DNA from 4 places in the Variovorax sp. J31P207 genome. Region 3 is predicted to be linked to each of the others. Evidence: predicted binding sites of a transcription regulator. Region 3 holds the regulator's gene; each other region holds the start of a gene.
What was found. Region 3 encodes LexA, which represses DNA repair genes until DNA is damaged. Its sites were predicted from a motif close to ACTGTATNNNNATACAGT; they were not measured.

Region 1 (3,059 bases), on a different contig from region 3:
CCGCCTCGGGCGCGATGCCCTTGTGCAACAGCTCCTGGCGGACGCGGGCGGCGCCCAGCCGGGCCGCCCGCTGGTGCAGCACCGACTGCACCACCCTCGCCTCGCTGATGAAATCCTTGGCGGCCAGCTCGTCGAGGGCCTGGGCCAGGGTGCCGGGCTCTTCCTCGTATTTCTTGAGCTTGCGCTCGAGCTCGGCGCGCGAATGCTCGCGCTGGCTCAAGAGGCGCAGGGCGCGCCCCTTGAGCGATGGCGCACTGAAGGCCACGGGCGGTTACTTCTTGTCGGCCTTGTCGGCCTTTTCCGCCTTCTCGGGCTTGTCGGCGTCGGCACCGGCGCTCTCGACCGCCGCGGCCAGCAGCGGAATGCCCAGCGACTCGCGCACCTTGTTCTCGATCTCGCGCGACAGCTCGGGGTTCTCGCGCAGGAACTCGCGGGCGTTGTCGCGGCCCTGGCCGATCTTCTCGCCGTTGTAGGCGTACCAGGCGCCCGACTTGTCGACGATCTTGGCGTTGACGCCCATGTCGATGATCTCGCCCTCGCGGCTGATGCCCTCGCCGAACAGGATGTCGAACTCGGCGGTCTTGAAGGGCGGCGACACCTTGTTCTTGACCACCTTGACCTTGGTCTCGTTGCCGATCGCCTCGTCGCCCTTCTTGATGGTGCCGATGCGGCGGATGTCCAGCCGCACCGAGGCGTAGAACTTCAGCGCGTTGCCGCCGGTGGTGGTTTCGGGCGAGCCGAACATGACGCCGATCTTCATGCGGATCTGGTTGATGAAGATGACCATGCAGTTGGTCTTCTTGATGGTGGCGGTGAGCTTGCGCAGCGCCTGGCTCATCAGGCGGGCCTGCAGGCCGGGCAGCGAGTCGCCCATTTCGCCTTCGATTTCGGCCTTGGGCGTGAGCGCGGCGACCGAGTCGACCACGATCAGGTCGACCGCGCCCGAACGCACCAGCGAGTCGACGATCTCAAGCGCCTGCTCGCCCGTGTCGGGCTGGCTGATCAGCAGGTCGGACAGGTTGACGCCGAGCTTCTGCGCGTATTGCACGTCGAGCGCGTGCTCGGCGTCGACGAAGGCGCAGGTGCCGGCCTGGCGCTGCATCTCGGCGATGACCTGCAGGGTGAGCGTGGTCTTGCCGGAGGATTCAGGGCCGTAGATCTCGATCACGCGGCCGCGCGGCAGGCCGCCGACGCCGAGTGCGATGTCCAGGCCCAGCGAGCCGGTGGAAACCACCTGGATGTCTTCCAGGGCCTCGCCCTCGCCCAGCCGCATGATCGTGCCCTTGCCGAACTGCTTTTCGATCTGGGCCAGGGCGGCCTGCAGGGCCTTGGCCTTTTCGCTGTTGGGGACCGAGATGCTGGTGCCTTTGACGAGTGCGTCCATGTGGAAAACTCCTTGAATATCAATGGGTTGTAGAGGCCGCATCGATCTGCTTTTAATTACAGGCTGGATGCTTGAACAGTAGTGTAGCGAGGGATATGGCTCCGGCGACCCATTTTTTGGTCAGTTTGCCTTACCATTCGACGCCATGGACAAACCCTCCGACGACGCCTGGCGCCAGACCCATCTGGGCCGCCTGCTGGGCCACGCGATGCGGCGCTTCGACGAGCGGGTGTTGAGCCTGATGGCGCATGACGCCGAGGTGCCGCTGGCGCTGTCGAACCTGGCGGCCCGGGCCCAGGTGAGCGCCGCCCACATCCACATCACGCGCCACCTGGCGCGCGAGGGCTCGCGGCTGACCGAGCTGGCCGAGCGAGCCGGCATGACCAAGCAGGCGATGGGCACGCTGGTCGACCAGTGCGAGGCCTGGGGACTGGTCACGCGCGGGCCCGATCCGTTCGATGCGCGGGCGCGGCGGGTGCTGTTCACGACCGACGGGCTGGCCTGGCTGGAGGCCTTTCGCCGTGCCGTCGCGCAGGCCGAGGACGAGTTCAGCGCCAGCGTCGGCAGCGAGATCGCCACCGTGGTAACCATCGGTCTCGAGGCGTACACGGCGGCCTAGAATTCAAGGTTGCTCTGGAGGCAAGGCACCATGCGAATACTGATTGCAGAAGATGACCAGGTGCTGGCCGATGCCCTGCTGCGCAGCCTGCGCACCTCGGGCTCGGCGGTCGACCACGTGGCGACCGGCACGCAAGCCGATGCCGCGCTGATGACCAACAGCGAGTTCGATCTGCTGATCCTCGACCTCGGCCTGCCCAACCTGCATGGCCTCGAGATCCTCAAGCGGCTGCGCGCGCGTGGCTCGCAATTGCCGGTGCTGGTGCTGACCGCGGCCGACAGCGTCGAGGAACGGGTCAAGGGCCTGGACTACGGCGCCGACGACTACATGGCCAAGCCCTTCTCGCTGCAGGAGCTCGAAGCCCGCGTGCGCGCCCTCACCCGGCGCGGCATGGGCGGCACCAGCAACGCGATCAAGCATGGCCCGCTGGTCTACGACCAGGCGGGCCGGGTGGCGACCATCGACGGCAAGATGATCGAGCTGTCGGCGCGCGAACTGGGCCTGCTCGAGGTGCTGCTGCAGCGCGCCGGCAGGCTGGTCAGCAAGGACCAGCTGGTCGAGCGCCTGTGCGAATGGGGCGAGGAGGTCAGCCTCAACGCCATCGAGGTCTACATCCACCGCCTGCGCAAGAAGATCGAGAAGGGCCCGGTGCGCATCGCCACCGTGCGCGGGCTCGGCTACTGCCTCGAGAAGATCCCCTCCTGATCCCCGGCGCGCCGCACCCGCTTGGTCAAACTCTTCCAGCGCGCCCAGCGCTCCCTGTTCGGCGAGATCCTCGACTGGATGCTCACGCCGCTGCTGCTGCTGGTGCCGGTCAGCATCGGCGTGACCTGGCTGGTGGCGCAGGGCATCGCCAATGCGCCCTTCGACCGGGCGCTGGAGTCCAACATCCAGACCCTGGCCCGGCTGGTCGACACCGACAACGGGCAGATCAAGTTCGTGCTGCCGCAGCCGGCGCGCGAGATCCTCGGCAGCGACGAGATCGACCGGGTCTACTACCAGCTGCTCGACGTCCACGGCATGCTGCTGAGTGGCGAGCGCGAAGTGCCGTTCCCC
Region 2 (3,059 bases), on a different contig from region 3:
GATGCCCAGAGCGTGCTGTGGTCGATCGGCGTCTCGGCGACCCAGACGATCTTCGACGGCGGCCGCATCCGGGCCAACGTCGACTTCACGAAGGCCGGCTACGACGCCACCGTCGCCAGCTACCGCCGGGTGGTGCTGACCGCGATGCAGGAGGCCGAGGACGGCATCACCGGCCTGGCGTCGCTCGAACGCGCGGCGGCGCAGTCGCAGACGGCGGTGGCCAGCGCGCGCCGGGTGCTCGACATGTCGGCCAGCCGTTACGAGGGCGGCGCCACCACCTTCCTCGACGTCATCACGGCCCAGCAGGCGCTGTTGAACATCGAGCGCCAGTCGGCCCAACTGGCCGGGCAGCGCATGCTGGGCTCGGTGTTCCTGGTGAAGGCGCTGGGCGGCGACTGGTGCGGCGTCGAAGCGCGCGGGGCCGGCGGCGGGGGCGCCAGCACTAGAACAGATTGCCCTGCCCCGCTGCGCCAGGTGGTCGGAACGCGCTGAGGTCGAGCCCGATGCGCTGGCGGTTGAAGCCGATGCGGTTCGTCGCCTTCTCGAAGCGCTGGCGAATCAGGTCGGCCCACAGGCCGCTGCCCTTCATGCGGGTCGCGAAGTCGGCATCGTAGTCCTTGCCGCCGCGCATCTCGCGGATGCGCGCCATGATGCGATCGGCCCGCTGCGGGTAGTGCAGTTCGAGCCACTGCTTGAACAACGGCGCGACCTCCCAGGGCAGCCGGATCACGGTGTAGAAGGCGCAGCGCGCGCCAGCCTCCCAGGCGGCTTCGAGCACCTGCTCCATGTCCTCGGTGACGAAGGGAATCTGCGGCGCCACGCTGACGCCTACCGGCACCCCGGCGTCGGCCAAGGTGCGCAGGGTGCGCAGCCGCCGGTGCGGCGCGGCGGCCCGCGGCTCGAGCTTGCGCGCCAGTTCGCCGTCGAGCGTGGTGATCGTGACGTACACCGCGGCCAGCCGGTCGGCCGCCATCGGTGCGATCAGGTCGAGGTCGCGCTCGACTGCGCTGGACTTGGTGACGAGGCCGAAGGGATGGCGTGATTCCTTCAGCACTTCGATCACCGAGCGCGTGAGTCGCAACTCGCGTTCGATCGGCTGGTAGCAATCGGTCGCGGTGCCGATCGCGATCTGGCTCGGCCGGTAGGCCTTGCGGCCCAGTTCGGCGCGCAGCACCTCGGCGATGTTGCGCTTGGCGATCAGCTTGGTCTCGAAGTCCAGGCCGGGCGAGAGATTGAGGTAGCTGTGGGTGGGCCGGGCGAAGCAGTAGATGCAGCCGTGCTCGCAGCCCCGGTAGGGGTTGAGCGAGCGGTCGAACGGAATGTCGGGCGAGTCGTTCTCGCTCAAACCCGATTTCACGTCCTCGAAGCGGACCTCGGTCTGCAGCGGCTGGAGGCCTTCTGCTTCGGCCTCGCCCTCTTCGAGCGTGCCCCAGCCGTCGTCGAAGGCGTCGCGCACGTCGCGCTCGAAGCGATGCGGCAAGCGCGTCGCGGCGCCGCGACCCTTGAGGGCGTGGACGGGGATGAAGCTGTCGCCCATGGCGCCTCCAGATACTGTATGAAATCACAGTATTCCATGTTTCGACGGAAGGCGCAGCAACGAACTGCAACGACCCGGGCTGCGCTAAGCTGCAAGTCCTACCGATCGTTCCCCATGCCTCGCCGCCCCGAAAACCTCTACCCCCAGTACCACGCCCATCTCTATTTCGGCCCTGAGACCGTCGCCCAGGCGCGCCGGATCGCCGAGCAGGCGGGGCGCGAGTTGCTGGTGGTGGTCGGGCGCGTGCACGAAAAACTCGTCGGCCCGCATCCGCACTGGAGCTGCCAGATCGCCTTCGACGCCGCCGAGTTCGATGAAGTGATCGCCTGGCTCGAGGCCCACCGCGAGGGGCTCGACGTCTTCGTGCACGGCCTCACCGGCGACGACTATCAGGACCACACGGCGCATGCGATGTGGCTCGGCAACGAATCCACGCTGGACCTCGGCATGTTCAGCCGCCCGCCCGGCTGACACGCCGACGACCCCTCAGAACTCGGCATCCAGCTCGTCGATCTCCTCCGGCTCCTGCTTCGCCGCCTTGATCCATTCCTGCATCGCGGGCAGCTCGATGATCCGCTTGCAATAACCGGCGCAAACCGTGTCCAGGGTCACGTCGTAGGTCAAGAAGCGGGTCACCACAGGCGCATACATCGCGTCCGCAATGCAAGGCTGCTTGCCGAACAGGTACGGGCCGCCGTAGGCCTTCAGGCACTCGCGCCAGATCGCGACCACGCGGTCGATGTCGGCCTGCGCGCGCGACCAGATCTTGAAGTTGGGGAACCTGGCCTTGACGTTCATCGGCAGCGAACTGCGCATCGCGCTGAAGCCCGAATGCATCTCGCCGCAGATCGCCCGGCAATGGGCCCGGGCCTTGGCATCGGCCGGCAGCAGGCCGGCCTTGGGCTTGATCTCGTTGAGGTATTCGCCGATCGCCAGCGTGTCCCAGACCTTGATGCCGGCGTGCTCGAGCGACGGCACCAGCATCGACGACGACAGCAGCAGCATCTCGGCCTTCATCGCCGGGTCGTCGGGCGGGATCACCTTTTCGCTGAAATCCAGGCCCGCGAGCCGGCACATCAACCAGCCGCGCAACGACCAGGCGCCGTAGTTCTTGCTGCTGATGGTGAGGACGGGTTTGGCCATGGAGACTCCTGGGCTGCCGGATCGGCTCTGCACCAGTGCAAGCCCTGTGCCAGAACAGTGCACCGCCTCGCCTTGGCCCGCAACTTGCCTGCAGCCCCCTCATGCTGTACCGGGCCTACCAAACTCACACCGACCTGCTCTCGCCGTCCCGGCTCGCAGCCCAGTACCTCGGCAACAGCGTGTGGAAGTCCCGGCTGGACCGCAGCGCGGCCCGCCGCATCGCTGCGGCGATGGACGTCTACGCCCACTTGCGGCTGACCCACACGCGGCCCGACTACGACATCAAGAGCGTGCTGTCCGAAGGGCAGGAAGCCGCGGTCACCGAAGAGGTCGCGCTGGTCGCGCCCTTCGGCACCCTGCTGCACTTCCGCAAGGACAC
Region 3 (3,059 bases):
CGATGCGCCCGTAGCCCCAGATGCACAGGGTCTTGCCCTTGAGCACCGAGCCGAGGCCGAAGTTCGGCGGCATCGACGCCGACTTGAGGCCGGCCTGCTGCCAGGCGCCGTGCTTCAGGTTGCTGATGTACTGCGGCAGGCGCCGCATCGCGGCCATGATCAGTGCCCAGGTGAGTTCGGCGGGCGCCAGCGGCGAGCCCGACCCCTCGGCGACGGCGATGCCCTGCTCGGTGCAGGCATTGATGTCGATGTGCCCGCCGGCCCGGCCGGTCTGCGAGATCAGCTTGAGCTTGGGCAGCTTCTCGATCAGTTGCCGGGTGATCTGGGTGCGCTCGCGGATCAGCACGATCACGTCGGCGTCCTTGAGCCGCACCGACAGCTGGCCGATGCCCTTGACCGTGTTCGTGTACACCTTGGCTGCATAGGCGTCGAGCTTGGCAGCGCAATTCAGCTTGCGCACGGCGTCCTGATAGTCGTCGAGGATCACAATGTTCATGGCATGCCATTGTGCCTTGCACGAACGGCATGCTGTGCCAGCCCGGCGACTTTGTGTCGCGCTTCGGTGCTTCAGTGCAGGTATCAGTGCAGGTGGGCGGCCTGCGGCAGCGCCTGGGCGGCCTCCAGCGCGACCAGGCGGTCGAGCTCGGCGCAGACATCGGCCATGCGGCCGGAGATCACCATGCGGCCGGCCGCGCGGCCCGGCTGCTGTGCATCGACCATGCGAACCACGCGCAGCGGGCGCGCCGTGGCCCCCGCGGCGATGGTCGGACCGGCCGTGCCCTGGCGCAGCGGGCAGCTCGGGCGAATCCCGACGTAGCGCAGGCCCGAGGACATCGCCCGGCTCGAGCGGCGCCGGGGCATCCAGCGGTCGGCCAGCGATTGCAACGGCGTCAGAAAGTCAGCAATGCTGAGAAGAGCGATTCCCATGTGAACTCCAGAAAAGTCAGAGGTTGAACACAGGCAGGATTGCTTTCATCGGCCAGGACAGGGTGATGGCTCTTCGCCATACGCCCGCCACCTGTCGCGGCCGGACCGGGTGCGCACGCAGGACCGCGTGCGCGAATGAAAGGCGGGCCTACATCAGCATCGTGTTGCGGATCAGGCCGACCGCCAGGCCCTCGATCTCGAAGGGCTCGCCGGGCTGGACCACGATGGTGGGGTAGTCGGGGTTCTCGGCGTGCAGCTCGATGACCTGCTTGTTGCGCTTGAGGCGCTTGACCGTGACCTCGTCGCCGAGGCGGGCCACCACGATCTGTCCGTTGCGGGCTTCCTTGGTGGACTGGACCGCCAGCAGGTCGCCGTCCATGATGCCGGCGTCGCGCATGGACATGCCGCGCACTTTGAGCAGGTAGTCGGGCTGGCGCTGGAAGAGGGTGTTCTCGACGTAGTAGGTCTGGTCGACGTGCTCCTGGGCCAGGATGGGCGAACCGGCCGCCACGCGGCCGATCAGGGGCAGCGCCAGCTGCGCCATGCCGGGCAGCGAGAGCGAGAACTGGTTGTTGCGGGATTCGTTGAGGGAGCGCAGGGCGTCGCCCTTGAGCCGGATGCCGCGGGAAGTGCCGCTGACCAGCTCGATGACGCCCTTGCGGGCCAGCGCCTGCAAGTGTTCTTCGGCCGCGTTGGCCGACTTGAAGCCGAGCTCGGCGGCGATCTCGGCCCGCGTGGGAGGCGCGCCGGTGCGGGCGATGGCACTCTGGATCAAGTCGAGGATCTGCTGCTGGCGGGCTGTAAGCTTGACGGCGAACTGCATGTAGGCTCCTGTGGAGGCACTGGCTAAACGTCCAGTACCTGTATTTTTAACCAGTTTCGAGAAGTTGGCAAGCCATGGATCACATCTCCGAGAATTCCGCCCGTCGCGTCGTGGTGCTGGGCACCGGCGGCACGATCTCGGGCCGCGCCGGTGCGGCGAACGACAACATCGGCTACACGGCCGGGGAAGTCGGCGTCGCCGATCTGCTGCACGGCATCGACGCGCCGGCGGGCATCGCGCTCGCGGCCGAGCAGGTGGCGCAGGTGGACAGCAAGGACATGAGCTTCGCGATCTGGCGGAACCTGGCGCAGCGTTGTGCCCACTGGCTCGCCCAGTCGGACGTCGCCGGCCTGGTCATCACCCACGGCACCGATACGCTGGAAGAGACCGCGTTCTTCCTGCAGTCCGTGCTCGCGCCTTCGAAGCCGGTGGTCCTGACCTGTGCGATGCGGCCGGCGAGCGCTCTGGCGCCCGACGGGCCGCAGAACCTGCGCGATGCGATCGCGGTCGCCGCAGCACCGGACGCCCGGGGCGTGGTCGTGGTGTGCGCCGGCACGGTTCACAGCGCCGTCGAGGTGCAGAAGGTCCACACCTACCGTCTCGACGCTTTCGATTCCGGCGATGCCGGGCCGCTGGCCTATGTCGAGGAAGGGGCCGTCAGGCAACTCAGGGGCTGGCCGCATGCGGACCCGGCCGCGCGTTCGTCGTTCGATCGGATCGCCGCGGCGGCCGCCTGGCCGCGGGTCGAGATCCTGCTGAGCCACGCCGAGGCGGGCGGCTCCCTGGTCGAGATGCTGCTCGAGGAGCGCCGCCGTGGCGGTGCCTCGCCGGTGCAGGGCATCGTGCTCGCGGCAACCGGCAACGGCACCTTGCACCAGGCGCTGGAGGCGGCGGCGCTGCGGGCCCAGGCCGAAGGCGTCGCGGTGCTGCGTGCCACGCGCTGCGCCGAGGGGCGGATCCTCCCGAAGCCCGGCCAGCGCCTGCGCGACGCCGGCGCGCTGACGCCGGTCAAGGCGCGCATCGCACTCATGCTGGAACTGCTGGCGGGCGCCTCCGCCGTCTGATCCCGTGCTCGAGGTGTTGCGCTCGACCCCTTGGGCCTACCCGGCCCTGGAGGTCGTGCACATCGTCGGCATCGCCTTGCTGCTGGGCAACCTGGTGGCCCTCGAGGCGCGCGTCTTCGGCCACGCCGCCGTGCTGCCGGTGCAGGGGCTGGCCAGGCTGTCGCTGACCCTCGCGCTGTCCGGCTTTGCGCTGGCGGCCGCCAGCGGATCGTTGATGTTCGCCACCCAGCCGGCCGAGTTGCTCG
Region 4 (3,059 bases), 620 kb from region 3:
TCAGTTCCAGCTTGGCTTCGAAGCGGTCGGGCAGGGTGGCCCAGGCGTGCGCTTCGGGTTTCAGGCCATAGGCCTGGTCGAGCGCACCCACCAGTTCCTTGTCGAAGCGTCGGCTCAGCCCGCCACGGGGGAGCGCTCGCACCTGACCCAGCGTTTGGCACCCGACACGCGCCAGAATCGCTGCATGCGCTGCGACCGGCGCCAGCACCTCGACGGGCAAGTCGTCGAGGAGCGCCTCGAGCGGTTTGGCGAACCCGTTCGATTGCCCATTGCGGGCGACGGCGACAGCCGCGAGGCTGGTGGGTGCCCAGGCCAACTGCCCCACGCCCAACTCCTGCGTTTCCACCTTCACCCGCTCCACCAGCTTTCGCTTACCCCCGAACAGGCGCACGCTCGCCTCGAGCTCCATCACGACCGCCGAAGACAGCGAAGCCGCGTCGATGACGCTGACGCGCGGTGTGAACTGGAGGCACCAGATCGACAGGCCGCGAATGGCTTCAGTGCGCTGGGAGTCGGTGAGCAGGCGGTCGGGAAGTAGCGCTGCCCAGAGCATGGGGAGTTTCTGCTGCGGTCGGGCGCGGTTTGCGCGCGGCCAGGAGAACGCTCGGCTTGGAAAGCCTAGGCGTGATGAGTGGCGCGAGGCCGCGCGGAATCGAGGGAAGGTGAAGCACGCCGTCATGCACGCCGCCCTTTCGCTTTAACAGGTGAACGCGAAGTTCCCAATCGACGCCCACGCTGACCTGCACCCGCAACGGCGCCGCGGACGGTTCATGCTCCGCGGCCGCCGGGCGGCAGAGGAAGACGGGGCTATCGCAACTCTGTGCGCACACCTGCAACCGGCGGATCTGTTCCTGCCGCGCCTGTGGGAGCCAGGACACTACCAGGCCGGCTGCGTTTGCCTTCACCAGTTGTTCGGTGACCCACAGCCGTTCCGCCGGCGTCCCCGCCTGGATCCAAACCAGCCGGCGCTCGTCGATTCCTTCGTCGCGCAGGCCGGGCAGGTGCGGGGCCTTCGGGGGGCCGACAATGACGATGTCTTCACCCTTCGCGATCACCTCGCGCATGGCCGGCGCCAGGAGCCGCCACTCAAGCACCGTCGGCTGGGGTTGAAGCAACTCGGTGAGGGAACGAGCGGGCCAACCCCCACCGGGGAGTTCCCCGTCCAGGGTGGGATAGCCGGTGGCCACCACCCGGGTGACAGGCGACCCCAACTGATCGCCGCGCCAGATAGCGGACTCGACAGACGCAGGAAGCTCGCCTTGTCGTAGGGCGGGCTTTGAGGGACGGGGCGGCGGGGCCGGCGCATCGTCATCGTCGGCCCAGTCCAGTAGGGCGGCCATGGCGGGCTCCAATGCTGTATGGATATACAGTATGCGTCAAAACAGCCGGGAACTGGCTTGGCCCTTAATCGGAGTCGGGCTTACGGCTGGCGTGACGCTATTGGAGCGGATGCCCGCGCCTGCTCACCGAGCGACCCGCCTGCCTCGCAGCGGTACCAGCCGGCATCGGTACAAGTCGCTTGCGAACCGTGGTTGTCGCAGATGGGCCCACAAGAGCCATCTGCAAAGCGCATTGACGCGACACAAAGCCGACGTTCAGGCATCGGGTCGTTCCGCGCCGACGTTCATGCGGCGTCGCAGTCCAGCAACTTCGCCGAACTGCTGCTTGTACCACCGCGAAAAAGCGCTTGGCGCAGAGAACCCGAGCAATTCGGCAATCTGCGACAGCGGCCGCGTGCCGTCGTCGATGTAGTGCGCGGCCATTTCGCGACGGATGGTATTCACAACCTCCCGGAACGCCGTGCCCTCGCGCACGAGTCGCCGATGCACGGTCTGCCGGTCCACACCCAACTGTTGTGCCACCTGCTCAATCGAGCATTGGCCCGACGGCAGCAGCACGAGCAGGATGTTGCGCACGCTGTCGGCCGCGCTCATGCGCGCCGACGCGGCGGAAGCCTCGAGAACCTGGCGTGCGTAGCGCGCCATGACAGGGTCGGCCATCGGGTTCGGCGCATCCAGGTCGCTCGTCGTGCAGACGATCCCGTTGAAATCCTGTCCGAAGTAGACGCCGTACCCAAAGAGTTGAAAGTGCAGGCCCGGATCGCGCGGCGGCGAGTGCGAAAAGCAGACCTGCAACGGGTTCCACGCCGGGCCGAGGAAGAACTTCAGATTCCGGAACATCACCCCGACAAGCAACTCCGTTGCCTGTCGCGATGAGCCGCCTTGGCCGACGAGAAATTCCTCCCGCATCACGGCGATGCCATTGGCCTCTTCCAGCTCCACGAACAACGATTCGTTGAGCACGTGGCTGTAGCGCATCATCGCCCGCACGACGCGCCGCACCGTCGGCTCCTCGCGCGCCACCAGCGCCACCGCGCCGAGGTTCGAGAGTTGCCGCGTCTCGGCCATGCGCAGGCCGAAGTTGTCCACGCCACTGGCGCTCGCCGATGCCTCCAGGACGTCTCGCACCGCGTGGCTCGGTATGCGCATGTCGGGGTCGTGCAGGCACGCCGGACTCAACCCTGCCGCGGCCAGCTGGGCCAAAGGATCGAGCCCGACCGCACGCGCCACTTCGGGGTAGTTGGTCAGGCTGGCACTGCGAACGAGCTTGGACATGGGGTTAACACGACGTGTCACGTCAGGTTAAGCAGCTGTCACAGCGAGTCAATCGGCATATCCCCTTGCCCGAAACAATTCAGTCTTCCGAATCAGCTGCACACGTGAAGACCACGGGCAGCGACAACCTCAGGAGACACGACCCGATGGACCACGACAACGCACCCACCTCCACGCCGGTTTGCGACCGCCTGCGCAGCAGCGGCAACTGGAACCCCAACTGGGAGCCCTTTGCCGAACTCGACCCCGCCTGGACCGAGAGGTTCATGGCGATGGGCATCACGCCCATGGTCTCGGGCGTGCTCGACGCAAAGACCATTGAGTTCATCTCCATCGCCGTCGACGCCTCGTGCACCCACATGTACGCACCGGGTGTACGCCGCCACATCCGCAAGGCGCTGGAAGTCGGCGCCACGAAGGAAGAAATCACCGCCGTGCTGCAGT

Region 1: recA (recombinase RecA) is a predicted target of LexA. The motif match lies at 1,430-1,447, and genes of this name have one in related genera.
Region 2: QTI68_RS27320 (PA0069 family radical SAM protein) is a predicted target of LexA. The motif match lies at 1,551-1,568, and genes of this name have one in related genera.
Region 4: imuA (translesion DNA synthesis-associated protein ImuA) is a predicted target of LexA. The motif match lies at 1,354-1,371, and genes of this name have one in related genera.

Annotation. Positions count from the first base shown of each region.
Region 1 covers NZ_JASZYN010000001.1:761,388-764,446, reverse strand. The annotation lists gene recX (recombination regulator RecX) at 1-265, opposite strand, end outside; gene recA (recombinase RecA) at 272-1,384, opposite strand; gene QTI68_RS03610 (MarR family winged helix-turn-helix transcriptional regulator) at 1,530-2,003, shown strand; gene QTI68_RS03605 (response regulator) at 2,034-2,708, shown strand; gene QTI68_RS03600 (sensor histidine kinase) at 2,787-3,059, shown strand, end outside.
Region 2 covers NZ_JASZYN010000009.1:65,774-68,832, forward strand. The annotation lists gene QTI68_RS27315 (efflux transporter outer membrane subunit) at 1-492, shown strand, start outside; gene QTI68_RS27320 (PA0069 family radical SAM protein) at 443-1,537, opposite strand; gene QTI68_RS27325 (DOPA 4,5-dioxygenase family protein) at 1,652-2,008, shown strand; gene QTI68_RS27330 (glutathione S-transferase) at 2,024-2,680, opposite strand; gene QTI68_RS27335 (polyhydroxyalkanoate depolymerase) at 2,782-3,059, shown strand, end outside.
Region 3 covers NZ_JASZYN010000004.1:46,294-49,352, reverse strand. The annotation lists gene QTI68_RS14835 (D-2-hydroxyacid dehydrogenase family protein) at 1-496, opposite strand, end outside; gene QTI68_RS14830 (hypothetical protein) at 580-927, opposite strand; gene lexA (transcriptional repressor LexA) at 1,076-1,750, opposite strand; gene QTI68_RS14820 (asparaginase) at 1,825-2,814, shown strand; gene QTI68_RS14815 (hypothetical protein) at 2,831-3,059, shown strand, end outside.
Region 4 covers NZ_JASZYN010000004.1:662,645-665,703, reverse strand. The annotation lists gene QTI68_RS17810 (Y-family DNA polymerase) at 1-553, opposite strand, end outside; gene imuA (translesion DNA synthesis-associated protein ImuA) at 498-1,340, opposite strand; gene QTI68_RS17800 (AraC family transcriptional regulator) at 1,596-2,615, opposite strand; gene QTI68_RS17795 (carboxymuconolactone decarboxylase family protein) at 2,762-3,059, shown strand, end outside.